2 linked regions of the Cytobacillus luteolus genome follow. The protein of the gene in region 1 interacts with the protein of each later gene in a pairwise test. Links are inferred from orthologs where the notes say so. Each region holds a gene or a part of one and is shown on either strand. Other genes may lie near its edges. The genes, in order: ndk and J2Z26_RS12240.

What was found.
Region 2: the proteins of ndk (region 1) and J2Z26_RS12240 interact in binary tests that used the Escherichia coli proteins (3 or more experiments, as listed by UniProt). The link is inferred for Cytobacillus luteolus from one-to-one orthologs.

Annotation. Positions count from the first base shown.
Region 1 is NZ_JAGGKM010000003.1:172,124-174,972, reverse strand. The notes cover bases 76-2,849. They hold ndk (nucleoside-diphosphate kinase), read right to left. Parts: upstream 1,799-2,849; coding sequence 1,352-1,798; downstream 76-1,351. Other genes in these bases: hepT (heptaprenyl diphosphate synthase component II), read right to left, coding at 1,899-2,849; J2Z26_RS09310 (CheR family methyltransferase), read right to left, coding at 165-938. UniProt on the Escherichia coli protein: Major role in the synthesis of nucleoside triphosphates other than ATP. The ATP gamma phosphate is transferred to the NDP beta phosphate via a ping-pong mechanism, using a phosphorylated active-site intermediate.
Region 2 is NZ_JAGGKM010000004.1:35,434-46,523, forward strand. The notes cover bases 3,237-5,937. They hold J2Z26_RS12240 (5-formyltetrahydrofolate cyclo-ligase), read right to left. Parts: upstream 5,022-5,937; coding sequence 4,452-5,021; downstream 3,237-4,451. Other genes in these bases: J2Z26_RS12230 (hypothetical protein), read right to left, coding at 3,389-3,571; J2Z26_RS12235 (DUF92 domain-containing protein), read right to left, coding at 3,665-4,459; J2Z26_RS22135 (hypothetical protein), read left to right, coding at 5,323-5,562; J2Z26_RS22140 (BlaI/MecI/CopY family transcriptional regulator), read left to right, coding at 5,770-5,937. In the rest of the region: J2Z26_RS12215 (spore germination protein), read right to left, coding at 1-1,011; J2Z26_RS12220 (rhomboid family intramembrane serine protease), read right to left, coding at 1,276-2,457; J2Z26_RS12225 (HAD family hydrolase), read right to left, coding at 2,472-3,188; more of J2Z26_RS22140, read left to right, coding at 5,938-5,982; rpmG (50S ribosomal protein L33), read right to left, coding at 6,359-6,508; J2Z26_RS12255 (nucleotidyltransferase family protein), read right to left, coding at 6,729-7,565; J2Z26_RS12260 (glycosyltransferase family 4 protein), read right to left, coding at 7,572-8,915; J2Z26_RS12265 (hypothetical protein), read left to right, coding at 9,053-9,406; J2Z26_RS12270 (hypothetical protein), read left to right, coding at 9,403-9,879; phosphate signaling complex protein PhoU, read right to left, coding at 9,917-10,576; phosphate ABC transporter ATP-binding protein PstB, read right to left, coding at 10,642-11,090. UniProt on the Escherichia coli protein: Involved in the removal of 5-formyltetrahydrofolate.

The sequences.
Region 1 (2,849 bases):
AAAAATTAATTATTTGTTAGGTTCATTCTACAAAAAAGATTGCATGTGAAAATAATAGGAACGTCCCTTTCCGCTGCAGGTACTTTCATATATGGTTCAATAAAATGTCTTTTTAAGAAATAACAAAAAAGAATCCATCTAGGATGAATCCTTTTTTATGTTTATTATTTCTTACGGTAAAAAAATGTATCCTCAGTATCGAAATTATAATGGCTTGGGTTGAATATTTGTTCTGTGCTTCCGACAAAAAAGATTCCATCCGTCTTAAGAGCATCACTAAATTTTTTGTATAAGAGATTTTTTGCTTCCTCAGTAAAATAAATTAAAACATTTCGACATACAATTAAGTCAAACTGTGTATCAAAGGGCTCTGCAAGGAGGTTGTGCTTTTTAAAGGTTACAGCCTTTTTAATATCGTCGCTAACTTTATAAAAGTCACCATCTGCTGTAAAATATTTTCGTTTCATATTCTCAGGCACTTCCTGAAGAGATCTTTCTGGGTATATACCCAACTTCGCTCTAGCAATTACATTTTCATCAATATCTGTTGCTAAAATAGAGATGCTTTGTAGTGGTAAGAAATTAGATAATATCATAGCAAGTGTATAAGGCTCTTCACCTGTAGAGCATGCAGCACTCCATATCTTTATACGTGGATTTTTATCTAAAAGCTTAGGAAGAATTTTCTGCTCCAAAACCTCCCACCTTTTACCATTCCGATAAAATTCAGACACATTAATCGTCATTCTATCTAAAAATTCCTGAAATAAAGCTTGTTCAGTAGACATTGCTTGATAATAGTCTTTGAAGCTTGTGTAACCCTTCTTCTCATACAAAGAAGTTAGTCTTCTTTTCATTTGAGCTTCTTTGTATAGGGAAAGGTCTATACCTGACTTTCGCTTTATCTTCATTATAAACTCTTCATAATCATGGGACATTACCATAGCTCCTCTTACAACGAAATATCTTATTAATTAGCTCTTTTTAAAAAATAATATAGTTTTCCAATTTGAACATAGATCGTTCCTTTTCGCTGCAGGCACTTGCTTTCCGCGGGGAGGAAGTCGAGCCTCCTCGACGTTCCGTCTGCGGGGTCTCGACCTTTCCTCAACTTCTGAGCAGGAGTCAAGTGCCTTCCGCTCCAATCCACTCTTCATTAAACTATTTTTAATTAGCAACATTCTTTACGAAGAGCCAAATAAATTTACAATAATTATAAGTTTAGTATATCTCATGTTAGTTGAAAAGAGGAGGAATTTATCGATATTTGTCATAAATCAGAAAGCTAAGAAAAGAAAAACGCTTGAGAGTAATCTCAAACGTTTATCTAATAAATATTTAATTCTAATTATTAGTAAATCCACTCGTTGATTTGGCGAGTATATTCTACTAACTCGTTTTCTTGAAAGAATAAACCGATTTCACGCTCAGCACTTGCAGGAGCATCTGAACCATGAATTACGTTTTTATCAATTGTTAAACCGAAATCTCCACGAATTGTTCCAGGAGCTGCATCTTTAGGGTTAGTTGCTCCCATCATTTGACGAGCAGTAGCAATCACATTTTCACCTTGCCATACCATAGCAAATACTGGTCCTGAAGTAATGAAGCTAGTTAGTGCTCCAAAGAATGGACGCTCTTTGTGTTCGCCGTAATGTTCCTCAGCAAGCTCAGGTGTAATTTGCATTAATTTAGCTCCAACTAATTGAAAGCCCTTTCTTTCAAAACGAGAAACGATTTCTCCGATTAATTGACGTTGAACACCGTCAGGTTTTACCATTAAGAATGTTTTTTCCATAATTTCCACCTCTATTAATTATGTATAGATTGTAATTTAACCAACCAAACAAAATACTATCATTATTTTGTTTGGTTATCAACTTTATCTGCCAATAATGTTAAAATTTTCGTTTACCGATAAATTTCGCAATGTTATAAAGCGTATTTCTTGCTCTATTTTGAGGTAGTTCTTTAAGTATTTTGTAAGCCTTCTCCAAGTATCTATTACTTATGTCAGTAGAGTAATCAATGGCACTTGATTGCTTAATAGCCCGGACCAGAGGTTGTATTTCTTCATAGGTTGTTGATTCAGAAATTTTATTAATTTGACTATTTAATACTGGATCTTGTAATGCAAATAGAACTGGCAAAGTAATATTCCCCTGTAAAAGATCACTTCCTGCCGGCTTACCTAGTTGCTCTTCTGTTGCTGTAAAATCTAATATATCATCGGTAATTTGAAAGGCCATGCCGACATAATACCCAAAAAGATATAACTTTCTATGTATGGATGCTGGTACATCAGATGCAACTGCACCAAGTTGGCAGCTAACAGCAATCAATAAGGCTGTTTTCCGTTTTATTCTACGCAAGTATGTACGAACATTTTGGTCAAAATTATATTTATCCCTAATTTGTTCAATCTCGCCAATATTTAGTTCTACCAAGGAATATGCTAAAATTTTATGAGCCTCGATTTGTTCAACTTTTGCCATTAACTCCAGAGAGCGCGCAAGGATATAATCACCAGTATAAACCGCAATTTTATTATCCCACTTTGCTTTTATCGTTGGCTTTCCCCTTCTCATACCTGCATCATCAATTACATCGTCATGAACCAATGAGGCCATATGAATGAGTTCAAGAGCGACAGCAACATGTTTAATTTTGTCGATATTGTAATCGCCAAATTTTCCAGCAAGTAAAACAAATACTGGACGAATTCGTTTACCTCCAGCCTGTAATAAATGCAAGCCAGCTTGTCTTAGCAATGGTTGCTCAGCCTGTATCGTTTCTTCCAGCTCTTTTTCAATTAAATTCAAGTCCGTATTCAAAAAAGAATACATCAT
Region 2 (11,090 bases), on another replicon or contig:
GACAAATAAAGGGATATTTCCCATTTCATTCGGACCAATGAAGCTTAAATTCTCTGGTAAAAGCTCTGGGTTTACAGATAATAAGTACCAGATTGGCAGCAGAAATAGTGAAGCCCAAACTGCCACATAACGAACCATACGTAAATAGGCTCCTACCACTGGTTTGTTTCGATATTCTTCTGCGTGCTGTAAATGATGCCAAAAGGTGGTAGGCGTGATGAGAACACTTGGTGAACCATCAACAAAGATGATAACGTGTCCTTCATATAGGTGTGCAGCTGCCGTGTCGGGTCTTTCTGTATAACGTACAACCGGATATGGGTTCCAATGTCTTCCGGAAATAAATTCCTCTATTGTTTTCTCTGCCATTGGTAATCCATCTGTATCAATTTTATCAATCGACTTTTTAACCTCATTTACGTGCTCTGGATCTGCAATATCCTCTATGTAGCAAACGACTATGTCTGTTTTTGAACGTCTTCCGACTTGCAAATATTCCATTCGTAGAGAACGATCTCTAATTCTCCTTCTTGTTAAAGCAGTATTAAATACAATCGTTTCTACAAATCCATCTCTAGAGCCGCGAACCACTCTTTCTGTATCAGGTTCTTGTGGTCCCCTAACTGGATAAGTTCTAGCATCTATTATGATCGCTTGATCTAACCCATCAACAAGTAAGACAGTTGGGCCAGCTAAGACAGAGTCTACAACATTATCTAAATCATCAACTTTTTCAACTTCAACATAAGGAATATATGTCTTTAGTAATTTATCAAGTGTATCTCCTTTTAGACTCTGCTCATCTAGGTTGGCTAGAAACTTCATAATTAGATGAAGGATATCATCCTTAGCAAATCCATCGATTAAAAACATTGACATGTCTTTACCAGCATATTTCAAATCTAACTGAATCACATCAAAGCTTTTGTCGACACCAAGCCTATCTTTTAAATAGGAAACATTATCTTGTAAGTTTGATGTCACTGGATGTTTTGGTTGCTCAGTTGTCAATTTTACCACTCCTATCAAATCGAAAGAAAGAGGCGCACCTTTCTCACGCTAAACAATTGTACGTAGTTCCTTCACGTCCATCTTTGACTTATTTATGGGAATACATACATGAAATGGTAAAGATTGCATAATATTAATTAACCAACAAGAAAATAACTATACTACTATTATTTCTTGGGCAATTTCCACTTCCTAGAACACAATAAAAAAAGTGGTGTGAAAATTATTACTCATTTTAAAATAAGCAATAATAACACATCCACTCTAAATTCCAAATCCTATAATGAGAAATGAAACCGTTAGTAACACAGTTAAAATAAAATAAAAAACGCTATTTTTATATAACTTTTTCTCTGGTAATGAAACAATCCCTGAAGCTAGAAAACCACCTATTAATCCCCCAATATGTCCTGCATTATCAATGCCGGGTACGATAAATCCAAATGCTAAATTGATGATTATTATAGTAATGATATTGTTGCCCATAGTCCTGAAGAACAGTTTTGGATAGGACATTCCAAAAAATAATAAGGCTCCAAATAATCCAAATATTGCCCCAGAGGCACCGGCTGAAATAGATGAACTAAATATAAAACTCCCCAAACTTCCAGCAAATCCGGCAAAAATATACAAAATTAAAAAACGAGTCCTACCAAAAATACGTTCAACTGCACTTCCAAGAAAATAGAGAGCAAGTGTGTTCATTAATAAATGGAAGATTCCTATATGTAATACAATAGGTGTGAAAAATCGCCACCATTCTCCATTTAATATTAAGTTATTTTCTTTTGCACCAAACGCTAATAGTGTATCTATGTTTGTACTTCCTCCGCGTAGTTCAAGAAGTACATACATAATGAGCTGTATTGTGATAAAAAAATAGGTGAAAAATGGTTTACTATATTGGAAAATACGTTGTTCACTTTTAATCCTTCTTTGTGTTTCCTGTAGCACTTCCCTTTTCAATGCCTCAATGCCGCTAGTATCAATTAGAGGACCAGGGGTATTTTTGAAGTCTTCAATTGAGAAATCTGCTAAAAGTTGTGGTCGACTATCTTCTTTTGCTGAATCCGCGTGAAGAAGGAAGGTTTTCATATTTATTTTTGTTCGATTATCTTTGATATGTAAAGGTTCTTCAAGTCTATTTTGATAATCATCAACAGGTGGGTAGGTGGACACATATATATTAGCTACGTCTATCTTTTTAAGACCAAGTTGCTTACTAACACTTCTAACTTTTTGAAGGGTATTCTCCATGTCTCGTTGCATCCAATTTCCCCAGTCTAAATCATAACGTAGTATGCGAACTAACTTAGGTAAATCCCGTTCAGATGATTCTAGCCATATTTCCTGACTTGTTGTTGATATCTGCAATACTCGGTATTCCTTTTCAAGAACCAACGTTCTAGTCAGCTTCCAAAAGGTATAATCTTGTCTAAAAACCATTAGTTCCCCCCTTTCTATTTTAACAATAGATTGGATAATTCAGAAACACTTCTAACCTCTATGCTGGTCCCTTTTTGCATAACAGGTTTTTCATTCCTTGTATTAAAATATATAGCATCCCACTTTGCGTTGGTCGCACCTTCAACATCGAGTTCCCAGGAATCACCTACATACACACACCGATCATTTTTTGTACCAAGTCTTTCTTTTGCAATATCAAAGATTTGAGCAGATGGCTTCGCTACTTTAACTGCGTCTGAAATGATAATACTTTCAAAAAAAGGATATAGTCCCGCCTTCTTAAGCTTGTTATATTGTATTTCGCTATTACCATTAGTTATGATTCCTAGTTTCTTACCACTCAATTTAAGCCACTCTAACATGGTCTCTATACCTTTGAAGGGGACTACAAATTGGGCAACATGTTTATGAAACAATTCTTGCAGCCGGTCGGCTTGATGAATAGTAGTTCGAATTCCCAGTTCTTCCATGGATGAAATAAATCTTGCTCTTCTGTATTCTTGTCTACTCATTGCTTTTTGTGAATATGCAGGCCAGTATAAATCACAATATTTTTTAAAGATTGTAAACCACTGTGTAATAGAAATCTCTTGCTGGCTTTTATTTTCGGCTAATAACAAAGCAAGGCAGTATGTCATTGTTCTTTCAAATGTTTTTTCATAATTAATGATTGTATTATCAAGGTCAAAGCAAATGATTTCCCATTTCATTTCTACCTTTTCCCTTCAATTAAAGGTTAAGTAATATACAAAGGTGTTATTCGGTAGAATAACATAACTCTGGACATAGGTCATTTTCCAGCAGTATTACAATAAATCCTAAGCTTTAACTGATCTATTTATAAAAAAATTGGGCTTTCGATTAAAGAGTTGTAAGTTCGTCTTTAGTCGAAAGCCTTTGTTGGAGTTTTTTAGTAACGAAATGCCTGTCTCATAAAGCGATCTCGTAAGAAAGGAATATTCATTGCAATCGAGACAAAATATCTTCGTATGGATGGGTTACCAAGTAAGCCATTCATTATCTTATAACGGTAACGGTAAAAAGCGTATACTCCTCCGAGTATAACAAAGAGTCTTGTAATACCATTTAACATCGTATATCCCTCCTCATCTTATTTTTTGAAGTTTCACCTTTTTTTATACTGAACGAAGGCTGGCAAAACTTTAAGAAATGGAGGGAGTTAAACTTACATTAAAAATAAGAACGAGATAAGACCCGCAATGATGGCTGAAAATAAAATAGATAGGAAATTAACTAAATCATTATTTATAGCCGGGTACCCTTTATGTTGAACAGTTCTACAATCACAGTGAATGGTCTTTTCTGTTTCAACATTACAAACGTTACACTTGAAACTTACCTGGACTGTTGCCCCTAAAAGTGTATCCATGATATTACCGGCAAAACCAACAAAAACTAATAGTACGGTTATGTAGATCGTTACGTCCCAGTACAAGTAAGACAAAAGACAAATAAATATAGACCCAAACAAGGCAGCAATTGTCCCTAAACTGGATACAGCACCAGATGTACCAGGATCCACTTGCTTAAGGCTAGTAATCAAAAATGGTCTTTTTTTACTTAATGAACCTATTTCAGATGCCCAAGTATCAGCGTTAGCTGCAGCGATTGATGCAATAAATGCAGAAAACAACATCGGTGAAGGAAAAACAGCCATTGCTATTCCTAGAATGGCAGGTACACCGCCATTAGCCATCACTTGAACACCATCCCGCTGCTCTCCTTTTTCAATCTTTCCGGAAATATGTTTTTCTTTATAATCACTTTTATATTTACTCCACAGACTTGAGCTTGCAAAAAAAGCCCCTAATAGCATCAATCCACCATACCCAAAACCGATTGCAACAGAAATTCCTACAAGTGTCGTTGCAAAACCACCTAATTTAGTTAAGGATTTTAATTTATATCCAATAACCGCAACAATTACGCTAAGAATAGAAGGTAGAATGAGCTCACTCATGGCAGTTTATTACCTGTGTGGTGGTAACAATCTTATTTACAGGCAAATCAAAAGATTCAATTGGAAGTTCATCTATAAACTGAATTGGGAAAGCCAGGGCTACCGTAGTCCCTTTATATGCTTCCAAGTACCGATCATAATAACCCCCACCATGTCCTAGTCGATAACCTTTAGCTGTAAAGTATAACCCAGGTACAAATAGAAGTTGGATTTCATCTTGATTCACTTCTTTTGTCAAAGCCTCAATAGGTTCCTTTAATCCAAAGTAGACAACCTCTAATTGATCAAAGGAGGTTATTTCGTGAAATGTCATTGTCTTAGTAGCTGGATGGCACTTCGGGACGACAACTCTCTTATTAGAATTCCATGCTTCTTTAATAAGCTCTAAAGTATTTGGTTCGATTTCCCCTGAGATTGTTATTCCAATGGTATCAGACTGAATCCACTCATCCATTTTCACTACATTCTCTGTAATATCAGCTGATAACATTAAACGAGACTGTTCAGATAGTGATAAAATCTCATCTTTAATCTCCGCACGTAGCTGTTTTTTCGTTTTCACCAACTACACCCCCTGACTTATCTAAAATAATTTTATCATAATTAGCTAAATATGAAGGACATGAAGTTTGGGAAATTTTATAATTTGTGGTATCGAACTCGTTTGCTCAACTGTTTTGAACCTGTCCGTGTCACCTCTTGATTCGGACATGTTTGGATTAGGTTAAACTAAACCTTATCAAAAATAAAATAGATTTTGACCAAAAACCACTCCTTAAGGATGGAAAAGGCTAGATGAGATGATTCATTGGAATTATTAAATGTCTATGTTGTGAATGTTCTATTAGATAGGAGAGGGGTGTATGGGATTTGAAGAAGAATATCTGGCCTTTTTAAATACTCACTTACAGGCAAGAACCGGTGAACGGTTGCGGCGCCTACAAGAAGGTCACCAACAGGCCGAAATGTTGTTTTTGAAGCAAGTGTGGTGGCCATTTACAAATTTAAGTATCTTCATCCTGAATATGAAGTTGATGATTTCAAGGATGGCAAGAGGTATTTGGATTTTGCTTATATTCGTCCTGGTATCCGGATTTGCTTAGACGTCGACGGATATGGTTTTCACCTAAAAAACATCAGCAGATGGCAATTTTCCGACAACCTAGACCGACAAAACCAACTGGTGATTGATAAATGGACCGTGATCCGCTTTTCTTTTGACCAAGTAAAAGAGAACCCCCGTAGATGCCAACAGGTTGTTCAGCAAGTGATAGGGTCGATGGCTAGGTGATGAGCTGGACCAGACATCTCTGTCCTTACTTGAAAAGGAAGTACTTAGGCTTGTGATTCGAAAAGGAAAAGACATAACCCCAACAGAAGTCGAGAAGTATTTAAAGCTAAGTGACAAGACGGTAAAAAAAGTACTTACTCAACTAGTCGAAAAAAAGATGCTAGTTCCTGCATCTGGAACAATGAGGATTCGCTCTTATCGATTAGGGAGGCAGGTTAATGACCCGGTTTGATTAATAGATGGAAGAATTCCGCTTAATTTAGTAATTTTAATATAAATAGCTCAAATAGACGGAGAAATTCCGCTTATTGACTCAAAAAACGTGAAATTGTGGTAGTTTGCCTTGAATAAACGGAAAATCTCCACTTATTTACCTCGAAACGAGTTCCATTCTGTATTTAGCCGGAAAATCTCCACTTAATTTTCTATATGGTTTCAGCAATCAAAATGAGAGATGAGCACCTCACTTTAATGCGTCAGAAGAACCTGTCTATACGTTTGACAAACCCTACCTGAACCTATCCAAATAACCTCTCAATACGGATTCGTTACTCAAAACACCAACTATCGAACAATAAAAAAAACAGTAGGAATTAAATTCCTACTGCTTACTTTGTTTCACGGTGAAGAGTTACCTTTTTCAATCTTGGGCTGTATTTTTTCATCTCAAGACGATCTGGGTTATTACGCTTATTTTTAGTTGTAATATAGTTACGATCACCAGTTTCTGTGCAAGCTAAAGTGATTTTAACACGCATCGTTATATCCCTCCAAACACATGTAAATTGAACTCATCTATAAAGATGATTTTTTAGATTGGATTTGAACTTATCTACCCTCCGAATACAGTATAATCTTAGGTAAAAAGACCATACTGAAAGCTCGGACAATCGAAAGCTTCAATCAGACTTAATTATCATATCATTTTTCTTGTCGAAATGCCAGTTTATTTTTTTCTACATTATAATTACCTTGTATTTATTTTTTATGACTCATACGTAATGCCGTAAACATGGACTTATTTATACGAACTTTATATTTTTTTTGAGTCATCCTTCTTCTTATAAACCCATATGTAGGTGGTTTTCCTACAACTTTAACTTTTACCTTACTCTCTAGTAAATCAAGCTCAGTTTGCCTATAGCGTTCATAACATCCTATATCAGACCAATATCCATTACAGAGAAAGCCGTATAGTCCCTCTTTATTCTCGATTAACTTCGGAAATAGATCGTGACTAAAATCATAAAATGTTTCACTACCCCAATAAGAGAATATATTAGGGCTTACAATATAAATCCCAGTATTAACTGTGTTAGTAAAAACATCTTCCCATTCAAGTGGCTTCTCTAAAAATCGACACACTATTCCTTTGTCATCTGTCTGTACTAAACCATACTGCAAGGGGTTTTCTACCTCTTTTAATAAGATTGTTAAAAGTGCACCTTTCTCTAAATGATACTGAATCGCTTCAGTTAAATTAATGTCTGTTAGGATATCACCACTAACTACAATAAACGGTTCGTTTAAGAAATCTTTAGCATTTTGTATACCACCAGCTGTCCCCATTGGCTGGTTTTCATGAAAATAAGATAATGATACACCGAGCCTACTTCCATCACCAAAGTAATCTTTTATGTTTTTACTTAAATAGTGGGTTGTTATGGCTATGCTAGTTATTCCATGTTGTTTCAATAAATCAATGCTGTATTCCATCACAGGCTTATTTAAAAGAGGCACCATGGGCTTTGGTAGATTATCTGTTAGAGGTCGTAATCTTTTACCTTTCCCACCGGCGATAATGACACCCTTCATGTATCTTTACCCCCTAATTGTTGATGATAAAAGTAATTCCTTATATAGTCTACTTGTGTCATCAGCAATTTTATGCCAGTTGTACTTCGATTTAACTTTTTCTTTCGCATTAAGCCCTAATCTGTGTGCAATTTCATCATTATCTAATAGATAAAGAATCTTTTCGGTTAAGTCATTTACATCTCCTGGTTTTATTTTTATGCCCGTAACATGGTCTTCAATGATACTTGTCAATCCACCTGTATCAGACACGATAGTTGGTTTTCCATTGATCATTCCTTCTAAGGCAACAATACCAAAGGGTTCGTATGTACTCGGAAATAATGCAATATTACATTTTTTAAATAGGGCATTTCGTTCTTGATCATTAATAAAACCGATAAAGTTTATATGATGATCAAGACCCCGTTCGTTAATAATGGTTTGATAACGTTTTAAGAGTGGACCTTCCCCAGCAATTAAAAATAAGGATAACGGGTAACGCTGTATAATCTGAGGAGCAGCATCAATGATCATTTCAAATCCTTTTTCATTGACAATTCTTCCGATAGAAAAAATAAGGTGACTATACGGTCTGCCAATACTATCTGTCAGTAGTTCGGTATTATCCGTCTCTTTAAATTGGTTTGGGTCAACCCCATTTGGAATTACATCAATCTCATGTTGAGTAAGCGAAAAGATTGATTCTACCTCATTTTTCATGTAGTCACTACAAACAATAACATGATCTGCTTCATCAACAAGTCTTTGTTCTTTTTCATGTATTAAATGATTTGTTTGCGTAAAAAGTCCATTATTTCTTCCCCACTCAGTTGCATGAATAGTTACCATAAGAGGCTTCCTTCGAATGGTTTGAAGGGTTAATGCAGCCTCACCAACAAGCCAGTCATGTGCATGAATCAAATGAATAGAAAATTGATCCATTACCTCAAGAGCCTTAACAGCCAACTTAATATTTAATTCACGAACCCACTTAAGGAAATGGATGGAATTAAAATCACCTATAGAAACACGGTGTACATGGACACCGTCGATGACCTCATACAGAGGTGCGCCATCTAGCGTTGTTGTTAATACATGAATGGTAAGTCCTTTATGGACTAAGTGTCTTGAAAGGTCATATACGTGACGTGCTAGACCACCAACAACATGTGGGGGAAACTCCCAGCTTAGCATTAAAATTGCTAGTGCATCTTTTTCTTTTAATGGAAGTTGGTTTGTGTTTATTTCTGGTAAATTAAGATTAAAGGAACGAAGGGATTTTACTTCTTCATCAGTTAAGCGATCTTCACAAGAATAAGAAGTATATGTACTAAAGTTCTCTTGCCAGGTATTATTTTGTTTTTTCAACTTCTCACCCCCTCATCCGAACGTTACTGTCTATTTTCAAGTATACCCTTTTAAAGTAATGTTTCAACATTCAGAAATTGTCGATATTTAGCTAAATATGGTATAAATGTACTTAGATATTTGATTGAGGTGAAATGATGGAATATATGATTATAGGATTACTACTATTTGCGGTGCTGCTTTTACTAGTATCATTCTTTAGAAAAGATAAACTAAACGAAATTGAGGAGCAGGTAGATCAGCTTTCTTTAACACTCATGCACGAAACTTATCAATTGAAAAAGAAGATGAAGATTCTCGAGGAGGAACTGTTGATTAATGAGCAGGAGATTCCCAAACCTATATCACCTATTCGAGATGAGAATGAGTACATACTCACTCAAATCGAAAAGGGGATGGCATTTGATCAGATTGCAAAGGAATCAGGCCTTCCTACAGAAGAGGTCCGTTTGTTAGCAGAACGAGCAAAAAGGCAGAGTAATGGCTTATGACAAATAGTATGCTACGTGGCATTGCAATGGGAATGATTATAGCGACCTGTCTATTATCCGCTGTCCATTTCTTAACACCTCAACAGGGTAATAAGTTAACTAAAGAAGACCTAGAGCTTTATCTCGCTAACCAGGACTTAGTGGCAATACCTCAACAAGAGTACGAGGATCTTCAAACGCAAGATACTAATGCTAATAAGAACGATTCTGTTAAACCTGAATCAGAGAAAAAAGAAGAAGTTGTAAAGGATAAAGAAGATGAATCTCTAAAACACTTTACATTAATCATCGTTTCTGGAATGAATAGTCTCGAAATTGCAAACTTATTAGAAGATAATCAGATTATTTCTAGTGGAAAAGAGTTTGATATTTATCTGACTGAAAATGAATTAAATACATTAATTCAAATAGGAACATATGACTTAAGTAGTGACATGAGCTTTCAAACGATTGCAGATATAATCACCAAATAAAAAAATCTCAAGCTTAGGAAGGCTTGAGATTTTTTATTTACGTATTTAAGTCGTACTGTTTCGCTCTAACCATGAAGATAATGTGTTCTGACATATTGGTTGTATGATCAGCAATACGTTCGATATAGCGACAAACAAAGGCTAGCTGTGTAATTTGGTTGATAGACTGTGGATTCTTTGTCATCAGTTCTAATAGCTCTTGAGTTAACTTACCATATAATGCGTCAACTGCATCATCAGAAGCTGCAGTTTCTCTTGCTAAAACTGGATCCTCATTGATGTAGGCTTCAACAACCTTTGATAGCATATCTAAAGCCATATCAGCCATTTTTGGAATCTCAACAATTGGTTTAATTAATGGTCCGTTACCAATGTGTAGAATAGATTTAGAAATATTTACTGCTAAATCACCAATTCTCTCAACATCATTGGAAAATTTTAAAGCAGCAATAATTTTACGTAAATCAGTTGCAACTGGTTGTTGTTGTGCAATTAATTGAACAACAAGGTTATTAATTTTTTCATCTAATTGATTAATTTTTGCATCGTCTTCAATAATTTGCTTTGCTTTTTCAAAATCTAATTCAGCCAATGCTTTAATTGAATCTTCAACAGATGTTCGAGCGAGCGATGCCATTTCAAGTAAACTGTCTTTAAGCTTTGTTAAATCTTTGTCAAAAGAACTTCTAATAGCCATAGTATAAATACACCTCTTCTTTAGATGGTAAGTCTAACCTCTCGGACATGAAATTCTTTTATAAATCATCCAAATCTTCCTGTAATATAATCTTCGGTGCGTTTATCCTCAGGGTTTGAGAAAATTTTATCTGTTTCATCAAATTCAACAACCTCACCACTTAAGAAAAAGGCTGTTTTATCTGAGATACGTGCTGCTTGCTGCATATTATGTGTAACTATAATAATACTATAGTTCTGCTTTAATTCCTGCACAAGTTCTTCTACTTTTAACGTTGAAATTGGGTCAAGAGCAGAGGTTGGCTCATCCATTAAGATTACATCAGGCTCAATTGCTAAACATCTTGCTATACATAGACGTTGTTGTTGTCCTCCTGATAACCCATATGCATTTTCAGTTAAACGATCTTTTACTTCATTCCAAATTGCTGCACCACGTAAGCTCTTTTCGACAATTTCATCTAGAATCTTTTTGTTTTTGATACCATGAATTCTTGGTCCGTATGCGATATTAT